One region of the Brevibacillus sp. 1238 genome, then DNA from elsewhere that is predicted to be linked to it. Evidence: riboswitches for the same ligand, from Rfam matches in the RefSeq annotation. Region 1 holds a riboswitch; each other region holds the start of a gene.

Region 1 (3,258 bases):
AGGGACAGTCCGCGCAGCACAGGGCCGCGGCCACCCGGATAGGCGTAGTGCACGTCAGCAAATTCCAACAGCCATGATGTCAAAGCATTATCCCCCTGTCCACCACTCCAGCAAAATCAGCAGAACACAGCCTGCTATCGACTCCCATTCATATCGTCTGGAGCGGGAATGACTGTGCAAAGAAAGCACTTGCAAGCTTTCCCCGAAGCCTCTGGCTGCCATCCCTTTGTACAACGCATCGTATTTGCGCATCGCCCTGACGAACAGCTGGGCAGCCAGACCGCCGATGTCGCGCATCGTCGCGCGAAATCCCCGGTGCCCGCCACGCGAGCGCTGAGCAATCCACAACTGATGGGAGACGCCGAGCAACACGAAAATAAAGCGGTACATAATCATCAGCAAATCCGTAACGATGACCGGAAGCCGCAGCTTGCGCAACACCTGCAAAATCTCGGCAAACGGCACCGTAAACAAAATAAAGGAAAAGCAGGCAAGGCTGGCCATCGTTCGCCAAAACAGCACCCACACCTTGCTGATGGCGCTCGCTGGAACGTAAATCAAATAAGGGCCGACATGCCACGCCACTGCCATCTGAGTCACAGGAGCTGTCTCCGCCCTTGTCGCTTCCAACAGAAGTGCAGGCAAACCCAAAACAAAGAACGAGAGAGACAAAAGAAGAAATCCGAAATAGAAACGGACGGGAATACGGGCATATCCGATCACCCATACTCCCATCCAAATGCAAATCGCCATTTGCAACCACTCATGTCCTGTCAAAACGAGCAAAATCAACGCGCTCGCAAACAGAAGCTTGTGTTCCGGCGGCAAAAATCTCAGACGGTTTTGATACGAAAGAGAGTCAAGCTGCTGCCAGTTCATTTTTTGTTTTTATCCAGCCGACCTTTGTACAAGCCCATCGCATAGCCGACAATGCCCGCTCCCAATGCCGCTTGCACGGCAAACAGCAAGCTCTCTGTCTCGCCTCCTGGCGGTTCAAGCAGCGGCTGGAACCACGGCTCGTACGCAGGGGCAATCTCCTTGATCGCTTCCTCTGCCGCTCCGTCCGCTCCGCCGAACTCCGAGTCCTGCACCAAAAGCAACGGCACGATCGCAAGCACGACGACACCCAGGAGCAGCAGCCAGTTCATTCCTTTTTTCACAGCGATTCCTCCCGTTTCAGCAAGCGCAGCTCCGCCAGCTCTTTTGCATTGTAAGATTGAAGCCAGTTCCAGACGAGCACGGTCAGAAGCCCCTCGCTGATCGCCAACGGAATTTGTGTGATGGCAAAAATGCCAGCGAACTTGGCGAAAGAAGCCAATACCCCGCCAGACTCAGCCGGAAAAGCCAGCGCCAACTGAACAGATGTCACTACATAAGTCGCCAGGTCAGCAAGAGCTGCCGCAGCGAAGACAGCCAAACGTTGTCCTCCGTTGGCACGGACAATCAGGCGGTACACCCCGTAAGCCACCATCGGCCCGACAACCGCCATCGAAACGGCGTTGGCGCCAAGCGTGGTCAATCCGCCATGCGCCAACAGCAAGGCTTGGAACAACAGCACCAGACTGCCCAGCACAGACATCACCCACGGGCCGAACATGATCGCCCCAAGTCCTGTTCCGGTAGGATGGGAGCTGCTTCCCGTCACCGAAGGAATTTTCAAAGCAGACAGCACGAAAGCAAAGGCACCTGATACGCCAATAAGCAACTTCATTTGCGGGTGTTCTTTGACGATTTTGTTTAACGAACGAATGCCAAGAATGAAGAACGGAATAAATACTACCCACCAGAACAACGCCCACGACAGCGGCAAATACCCTTCCATAATGTGCATCGCGTAAGAAGTTTGCGGTTCATTTACGAGAAAATAAAGAACAAAGCCCGCAATCAATAAACAGGTCGAGACAAAGCGTGATCGATTCAAGGCAACTTCTCCTCCTTTGCTGTTCTTTTTACCGTTTTTTCCAATCAAAAAAGCCCCATCCGATAGCAGACGAGGTATGCGCACAAAACAATAGACATGAACTTCTGTCCAATTGCTCCGTATTCACCGCTCCTTTCCGCGAAGGTCTCCAGGGTGTGGCAAGTAGGTAGGTCTCCTGGCTTTCAGATCGATGCGCTCTTTGTCCTTCCCCATATGAATATGAGTGGAACTTCATCAAAGAGAACTCCCTGATTACAGTGGCGGGACCGCTCGGGACTTTCACCCGATTCCCTGTTACCCTTCGTGCTCATGCACACAAAGGCACCTATTGCCGACAATATCCAATTGTTTGACAGTTCTTGCTTGTCCTACATTATTATACTCAATCGCCCAATCCAGCGTAAAGCTTATTATCAAAAGGCTCCTGCAACCGATGACCTTTTGGCGAATGTCATTGACTGCACGAGCCTTGTTTTTGGTTCTACGTTTTTGATTCTACGCTTTCGCGTCCACGCCAACCGCTTCGCTGATGTGGGAAAAACCGTCCCGCTGCATCAGCTTGAGCAATTGCTTGTTGATCTGCTTCGAAATGCCAGGCCCTTGATAAATCATGCCAGTATAAACCTGGACCAGGCTGGCGCCCGCGCGTATTTTCTGATAGGCGTCTTCTCCGGTAAAAATGCCTCCGACACCGATAATCGGCACTTTGCCTCCGACTTCCTGATAAATCTCTTTCACCCACGCTGTCGATCGCTCTGTCAGCGGCTTTCCGCTCAAACCGCCCGCTTCCTCGGCGTACCGATGCCCTTGAACAGCTTCCCGCGACAGTGTCGTATTGGTGGCAATAATCCCGGAAATGCCTTCCGCCACAGCCCCTTGCACGACATCGCGCATATGCTCGTCAGACATGTCTGGAGCTACTTTGAGCAAAATCGGTTTTTTCTGAATGCCGCGCGCTTCCAGCTCAGCCGCTTTCTCGCGTATCGCCCGCACCAGCTGGCGCATGCTTTCTGTCTCCTGCAAGTCGCGCAAATTCGGCGTGTTCGGCGAGCTGATGTTAATGACGAAATAATGGCCGTACGCATAGAGCATGTCCAGACACTTGATATAGTCAGAAGCCGCTTCCTCATTAGGAGTGACTTTGTTTTTGCCAATATTGATCCCGATCGGAACATCGGAATAAGCGTAATCTACCAGATGCTGCGAAGCCAAATACGCACCGTGGTTGTTGAAGCCCATTCGGTTGATCACTGCTTCGTGTTCAGGCAAACGGAACAAGCGGGGCCTCGGATTGCCAGGCTGTCCCTGCGGCGTCAAAGTCCCGATTTCCACAAAGC
Region 2 (3,258 bases), on a different contig from region 1:
GCACATTCATCTGGATCACGCGGGCGGGGCAGGCTTGTTTTTGCGCGAATGCCCGCAGGCCAAAATCGTGGTGCATCCAAAAGGAGCGCGCCATCTGGTGGACCCGAGCCGCTTGATTGCGGGAGCGAAAGCCGTTTACCAGGACGATTTCAACCGCCTGTTCGATCCGATTGTGGCGATTCCCGAGGAGCGAATCTTGGTGCGAAAAGACGGAGACACCTTGCCGATCGGGCCGAACTGTGTCCTTGAATTTTTGGATTCGCCCGGCCATGCGAACCATCATTTCAGCATTTACGATCCGGTTAGCCGCGGCATGTTCACAGGTGATACAGCGGGCGTTTTTTATCCGCAACTCCAAAAAGACGGATTGCATTTCGTTTTGCCGTCCACGTCTCCAAACCAGTTCGATCCGCAGGCGATGCTTGCGTCTATCGAGCGTTTTCGCAAGCGCGAACTCCAGCGTATCTACTTCGGGCATTTTGGCATGACGGAAGAAGTGGAGGACGTCTATCGGCAAGTGGCAGAGTGGCTTCCCGTATTCGTGGCAGAAGGCGAGGCGGCCGTTTCCGCCGGGCTTGGCACGGAGCAATTGGGGGACAGGCTGTTCGCTCTTGTCAGCCAGCATCTGCAAGCGCGCGGCATTGCCGAGCAGCATGAAGTGATGAACGTCCTGCGACTGGATTTGCAGGTGTGTGCGATGGGAATTATCGATTACTTGCACAAGCGCAAGCAGTAATTTTCGTCGGTTAGGCAAAAGGCCAGTGGCTGCTGCAGGTTGACGGGTAGCCTGGGCCTGCGTTTTGGTGCAAAATGACGCATTCTTTTTTGGGCCAAGGAATGCTATGATGGTGGGTGAGTCTTAGCTTGCAGGCACAAACAACTGAATACAGCAAGCAGGTGCCTCGTCTGTCATGGGCGAGGTGAAAAGGGAAGCCGGTGCAAATCCGGCGCGGTCCCGCCACTGTAAAGCGGCTGTCGCAAGCCGCAAGCCAGGAGACCTGCCTGTTTGCATGATGTGCCTGCGCCTTCGCGGAAAGGTTCGGCCCGTTCAGGACTTTTTGGCGTGACCAGATCGTTCTGGCAAGTCGACCCTTTTGTTTCCCGCTGGAAGCGAAGGGGTTTTTCTATGCTAAGAATCAACCAGTTGCCCAGAAAGGAAGTTATACATATGAAACGTTCGTGGAAACTGCTCATGCCCCTGGTCATTGCTGCAAGCTTGGTCGGCTGCACAGGCAATGGCAACACGCAAACAGCCCCTGCTCCAAAGACAGAGGCGCCACAGACAACACCACAGGAAACAACGGCCAAAGCGACTGTCTACCCGCTGACGGTCAAAGATTCGACGGGAAAAGAAGTGACCTTGCAAAAAGAGCCGCAGCGGATTGTCTCCACCTCTCCGGGTGAAACAGAGATTTTGTTCGCACTCGGCCTGAACGACCGGATCGTCGGGGTGTCCGACTACGACGATTATCCGGCAGAAGCTGCCACGAAGCCGAAAGTGGGCGGTGTCGTCAAGCCGAGCGAAGAGGCGATTCTCGCCCAGTCGCCTGATCTGGTCATCGGCGGAATCTCGATGGATGAGCCTGTCGCTGCGAAGCTGAAAACGTTAGGCATGCCTGTTTACGTGACTCACCCGCAAAAAATGGATGAGATATTTGACAACATTTTGGCGATGGGTGTCATTACAAACAGACAGGAGCAGGCGGAAAAAGTAGTCGCAAGCATGAAGCAGGACATCGCGCGCGTGCAGGAAGCGGTCAAAGCGGTGAAGCCGGAAGACAAGAAAAAAGTGTACCTGGAGTTTTCGCCGGGCTGGACGGTGGGCAAAGGGGAATTTCTGGATGAGCTGATCTCACTGGCAGGCGCGACAAACATTGCCGCTGATACCCAAGGGTGGAACCCGATCAGCGAAGAAAAGATTTTAAAAAGCGATCCTGACGTCATTTTGTATGCAAAAGGCATTACGGACGACAAGACAGGGAAAAAGCTGGAGGACATCATTGCGAACCGCAACGGCTGGGACAAGATGAAGGCGATCCGCGACAAGCAGATTTTCGGGATGGAGCAAAATTTGCTTTCGCGCCCGGGACCGCGGATTACCCAAGGTTTGATCGAGGTAGCCAAAGCGATTTACCCTGATCTGGTGAAATAAAATGAAGAAGCAGTTGCTTTTATGGGGAGGAGCCAGCAGTCTGATCCTGCTGGCATCGGCGGTAGTCAGCATTTCGATGGGAGCGGCATCGCTTCCGCTTTCGCAAGTATGGCTGATCTTGTTGCATCAGCTCCCCGGCATGTCGGACTTGGTTGCCGTGACATGGCCGGATTCGTCCGAGCAAATCGTGATGAAAGTGCGTTTTCCCCGCGTCATCCTAGCGATTCTGGTAGGGGCTTGCCTGTCGCTTGCGGGCGCCGGATTTCAAGGGGTGCTGCGCAATCCGCTCGCAGACCCGTTTACGATGGGAGTGGCATCCGGAGCTGCTGTCGGTGCCGCTTTTCTGATCCTGTTTGGCTTGCAATTCGCTTTTCTCGGGGAATGGAGCACGCCTGTGGTCGCCTTTTTGACGGGGCTGTGCAGTCTGTGGATTGTACTGTCGCTGGCGAAGACGCAGGGCAAGCTGCAAACAGAGACGCTCATTTTATCCGGGGTCGTCATTCAGGCGTTTCTCGGTTCGCTCGTCTCTTTTATGGTGTCCTTGTCGAACCAGACGGTGAACGAAATCGTCTTTTGGCTGATGGGCAGCTTGTCGTTTCGCGGCTGGGCTTTTACGTATGTGCTGATTCCGTATGTGCTGATCGGCGTAATCGTGCTGGTTGGCTATGCCCGCTCCTTGAACCTGTTTGCTCTGGGTGAGCGTCAGGCGGCGCACCTGGGCGTCAATGTCGACAAGACGAAGCTCATTATTTTGCTCGTATCGACTTTGTTGACGGCGGCAGCGGTTTCGATCTCAGGGATCATCGGCTTCGTTGGCCTCGTCGTGCCGCATCTGGTGCGGATGCTGGTCGGGCCGGATCATCGCATCCTGCTGCCGATGTCGGCGATTGGCGGCGGCATCTACGTCCTGTGGGCGGATACGCTGGCGCGGATGCTGCTCGTTCCTACGGAAATCCCGCTCGGCGTCGTGACCGCGTTTTTGGGAGCGCCGTTTTTCGCCTATTTGTTGAAGCAAAACAAACGAACCGGAAGGAGGTAGCTGCGATGATCCACGTACGAGGTTTGCAAAAAGCTTACCAGGATGTATCGGTTTTAACAGAAATCGA
Region 3 (3,258 bases), on a different contig from region 1:
AGATCGTCCAGCTCCAGCCGCTCGCGGTCGTCTTGCGTTTTGCCCGAGCCGCTGTAATTGGGGGTGATGACGGTAAAGTCAGGTGCCAGCGCCTTGCCGAGATTGCCCCACGTGCCTTCGTAACTGCCTCCTGTACCGTGGATCACCAGCACGGCAGGTCCGCTTCCTTCTACTGCATATGCGACGTTTATGGGACCAACCTGAACGAATTTTTCCATGAGGGCCTCCTTGAAATCGTGTTTTACAAAAGTGATCTTACCGAATACACTGTAAAAAAGTAAGTACGCACTTTTTCGTTGAATACTTACCAAAAGGGAAGTGAGAACCATGGGGAACCAACAGGTGATTTATCAAATAAACGGCAAACAGTTTCAGTGTCCGATCGAGCTGTCTGTTTCCATTCTTGCAGGAAGATGGAAAACGACGATTATTTGCCAACTGATGAACGGGAAAAAGCGGTACGGTGAGCTGAAGAAAAACATCATGGGCGTGAATCACAAAATGCTCGCGGAACAGCTGCGGGAGCTGGAAGAGGCGGGGATTGTGCTGCGGCATGTGTACCCGGTCGTTCCGCCAAAGGTGGAGTACGAGCTGACAGAGCGGGGAGAAGCACTGCGTCCCGTGATTGAATACTTGATCAAATGGGGAGAGCAGTTTGGCACGCCTGTGGCGGATGAAGTGGAGCCGACTGCCTAAAACTGCTGAAAGCACCGGGCCATAATCGCATACGACAACCATACGACCACCTGAGAACGGCGGATTTTTTTCGGGCGAAGGCAAAAGAGGGAAGGAAGCGGCCGATTTGTTTTTACGGTCCCCCCTCCCTATGAAAATAATGGTATAATCAGCCAAGAATAGCATGCAGCTAGGTGCCTTTGCGAGAGCAAGGGGTAACAGGGAATCGGGTGAAAATCCCGAGCGGTCCCGCCACTGTAATTGGTGAGTTCTCTTTCCAACATGTCACTCGGTATGGAGCATAACCATCGGGGAAGACGAAAGAGCGCGATGAGCCAAAAGCCAGGAGACCTACCTAGTTTGTCACACCCGTAATCCTTCGCGGAAAAGGTGAGGTGTAGGAAGAAGCTGCGACAGCTTGTGTCTATTTATTCATGATGTCGACTGATTACTTCTACACGTTTGCCTCGTCCGGCGGGACGGGGCTTTTCTATTGATCACAAAAAGATAGGGAGTGGAAACGATGCTGCAAAAGAACCGGAAAAGCTGGATCGGCAAAGCATGGCTGTTTGGCCTGCTCACGATTTTTTTGGTCGTGACTGGCTGCTCTGCTGCTTCACCGTCATCGTCAACGCCTGCGGAACAGAAAACTGAACAGGCGGTGCCGCAGGAAAAGCAGGAGCTTGCTTTTCAAGATTCCGCAGGGACTGCGATCACGGTAAAGCTGCCAGTAGAGCGGGTGGTCGTGCTCAATCGCAACACGGCAGAAGCGATCAAGCTGCTGGGAGCCGAGCAGTACGTGCTGGCTACAGGCGACACGACGGTCAAAAATAACCCGTACCTCGGATTTGACAGCAAGCCGGATGTGGGGGAAACGAAGCAGATCAATCTGGAGCAAATCATCAGCTTGAAGCCGCAAATCGTCTTCGCCTATACGAATCGCCCCGACAAGACGCTGGAGGAAAAGCTGGAGCCAGCCGGAATCAAAGTCGTGCGAATGAACAACTATTTGCCGGAACAGATGGATGAGGAGCTGAAGCTGCTCGGCAAAATTTTTGATAAATCGGACAAGGCAGACGAATTTCTCGCCTGGAAGCATTCGATTGAAAAGCTGTTAGCGGACCGGGTGGCGGGCATCAAGGAGGAAGACAAAAAACAGGTGCTTGCCTTGTCAGCCGGATTTCTCAATACGAACGGGGGCTACCGGATTTTCCCCAGCCAGTCGTTAGACGGGAAGCCAGGAGTAGGGGAAGGCTACGCGACGATTCTGGCTGGCGGGAAAGACGCTGCCGACTTGCAATGGAATCCGGCGGAGGCGTCGACTACGATCATGGTCGACGAGGAATATGTGCTCAAGCGCAACCCGGAGGTCATTACCCTGCACGGCACCTGGCTGGGTGGCTACAATGTGAAGGATACGAAGCCGTTTGAAGAAGCGCTGCGCCATATTATGAGCACGACATCTGTTTCGCGGCTCAAGGCGGGGCAAAGCAAAGACATTTACTTTTTCTACACCAACTTTGTCGGATCGGACAAGCGGTATATCGGCAATCTCCAACTAGCCAAATATTTGTACCCGGATAAATTCCAGGATATCGATCCCGAGCAGTATGCCAAAGAGTATTTTGAAAAATGGTTAGGCGTGCCATACCAAGGCATTTGGCACTATTCGTTCAAAGATGTTCAATGACAGCCAAGGACAACCGCTGAGCAAGCCAGTGCAGCGACCGATCCAGGCCATCTATCACGGGAGCGTGAAAAGCAAGCTGCTCATTTTGACAAGCCTTTTCCTCCTGCTGGTGCTGCTGACGCTTTACGCAGTCAGTCAAGGGGCTGTAGAAGTTGCGTTGCCTGAGCTTTTGGCTATTTTGTCCGGACGCGCTTCCGATGAGATGACCGCCTACATCGTATACGAGATTCGGCTGCCGCGCATGGTCATGTCGATCATTACAGGAGTTTCGCTGGCATGTGCCGGTGCGATTATGCAGGCGATTTTGCGCAATCCGCTGGCAGACCCTTTTACGCTCGGCGTATCGAGCGGAGCGGCTTTTGGAGCAGCATTGGCGATCGTGGCCGGGACGAGTGTGTTTGGCATCAACCTCGTTTCGAGTGGACAGTGGATGATCGCTCTTAATGCCTTTGTGTTTGGCTGTCTCGCTGTGGGCGCGGTCTACGGCATCGCCAAGCTCAAAAACAGCTCGACGACCGTACTGCTTTTGGCGGGGGTGGCCATTGGGCAACTGTTTTCGGCGGGCGTTTCCGGTTTGAAGTTTTTTTCCAACAACGAAGCGTTGAAAGACTTGGTTGTCTGGCTCATGGGAGGATTTTGGGGAGCGAAATGGCAAGTGCTGCACATTTTGCTGCCGCTCGTGATCATCTCGCTTGTCCTTTTGCTGAAATACGCCTGGGACCTGAACTCGCTATGCGCTGGCGAAGATGTAGCGCGAACGCTCGGCGTCAATGTCAAACAAGTCCGCTGGGTGTGCCTTTTGCTCGTTACCTTGATGGCCTCCGTCACGATTGCCTTCACCGGGATTATCGGGTTCATCGGGCTGGTGGCACCGCATATCAGCAGAATCATCA

Evidence for each region. A riboswitch is a leader RNA that binds a small molecule or an ion and turns the genes downstream of it on or off. The one in region 1 is predicted to bind cobalamin.
Region 2: linked by a shared signal. The riboswitch ahead of M2298_RS07555 (ABC transporter substrate-binding protein) and the one ahead of M2298_RS12775 (energy-coupling factor ABC transporter permease) in region 1 are both predicted to bind cobalamin.
Region 3: linked by a shared signal. The riboswitch ahead of M2298_RS22435 (ABC transporter substrate-binding protein) and the one ahead of M2298_RS12775 (energy-coupling factor ABC transporter permease) in region 1 are both predicted to bind cobalamin.

What each region holds. Positions count from the first base shown of each region.
Region 1 is NZ_JARXWC010000004.1:377,106-380,363, forward strand. Features, by position in the region: gene M2298_RS12760 (energy-coupling factor ABC transporter ATP-binding protein) at 1-83, opposite strand, end outside; gene cbiQ (cobalt ECF transporter T component CbiQ) at 88-879, opposite strand; gene M2298_RS12770 (energy-coupling factor ABC transporter substrate-binding protein) at 876-1,160, opposite strand; gene M2298_RS12775 (energy-coupling factor ABC transporter permease) at 1,157-1,921, opposite strand; cobalamin riboswitch at 2,070-2,265, opposite strand; gene M2298_RS12780 (quinone-dependent dihydroorotate dehydrogenase) at 2,417-3,258, opposite strand, start outside.
Region 2 is NZ_JARXWC010000003.1:7,658-10,915, forward strand. Features, by position in the region: gene M2298_RS07550 (MBL fold metallo-hydrolase) at 1-736, shown strand, start outside; cobalamin riboswitch at 879-1,020, shown strand; gene M2298_RS07555 (ABC transporter substrate-binding protein) at 1,169-2,152, shown strand; gene M2298_RS07560 (FecCD family ABC transporter permease) at 2,154-3,191, shown strand; gene M2298_RS07565 (ABC transporter ATP-binding protein) at 3,197-3,258, shown strand, end outside.
Region 3 is NZ_JARXWC010000012.1:94,155-97,412, forward strand. Features, by position in the region: gene M2298_RS22425 (alpha/beta fold hydrolase) at 1-218, opposite strand, end outside; gene M2298_RS22430 (winged helix-turn-helix transcriptional regulator) at 328-696, shown strand; cobalamin riboswitch at 851-1,048, shown strand; gene M2298_RS22435 (ABC transporter substrate-binding protein) at 1,199-2,365, shown strand; gene M2298_RS22440 (FecCD family ABC transporter permease) at 2,394-3,258, shown strand, end outside.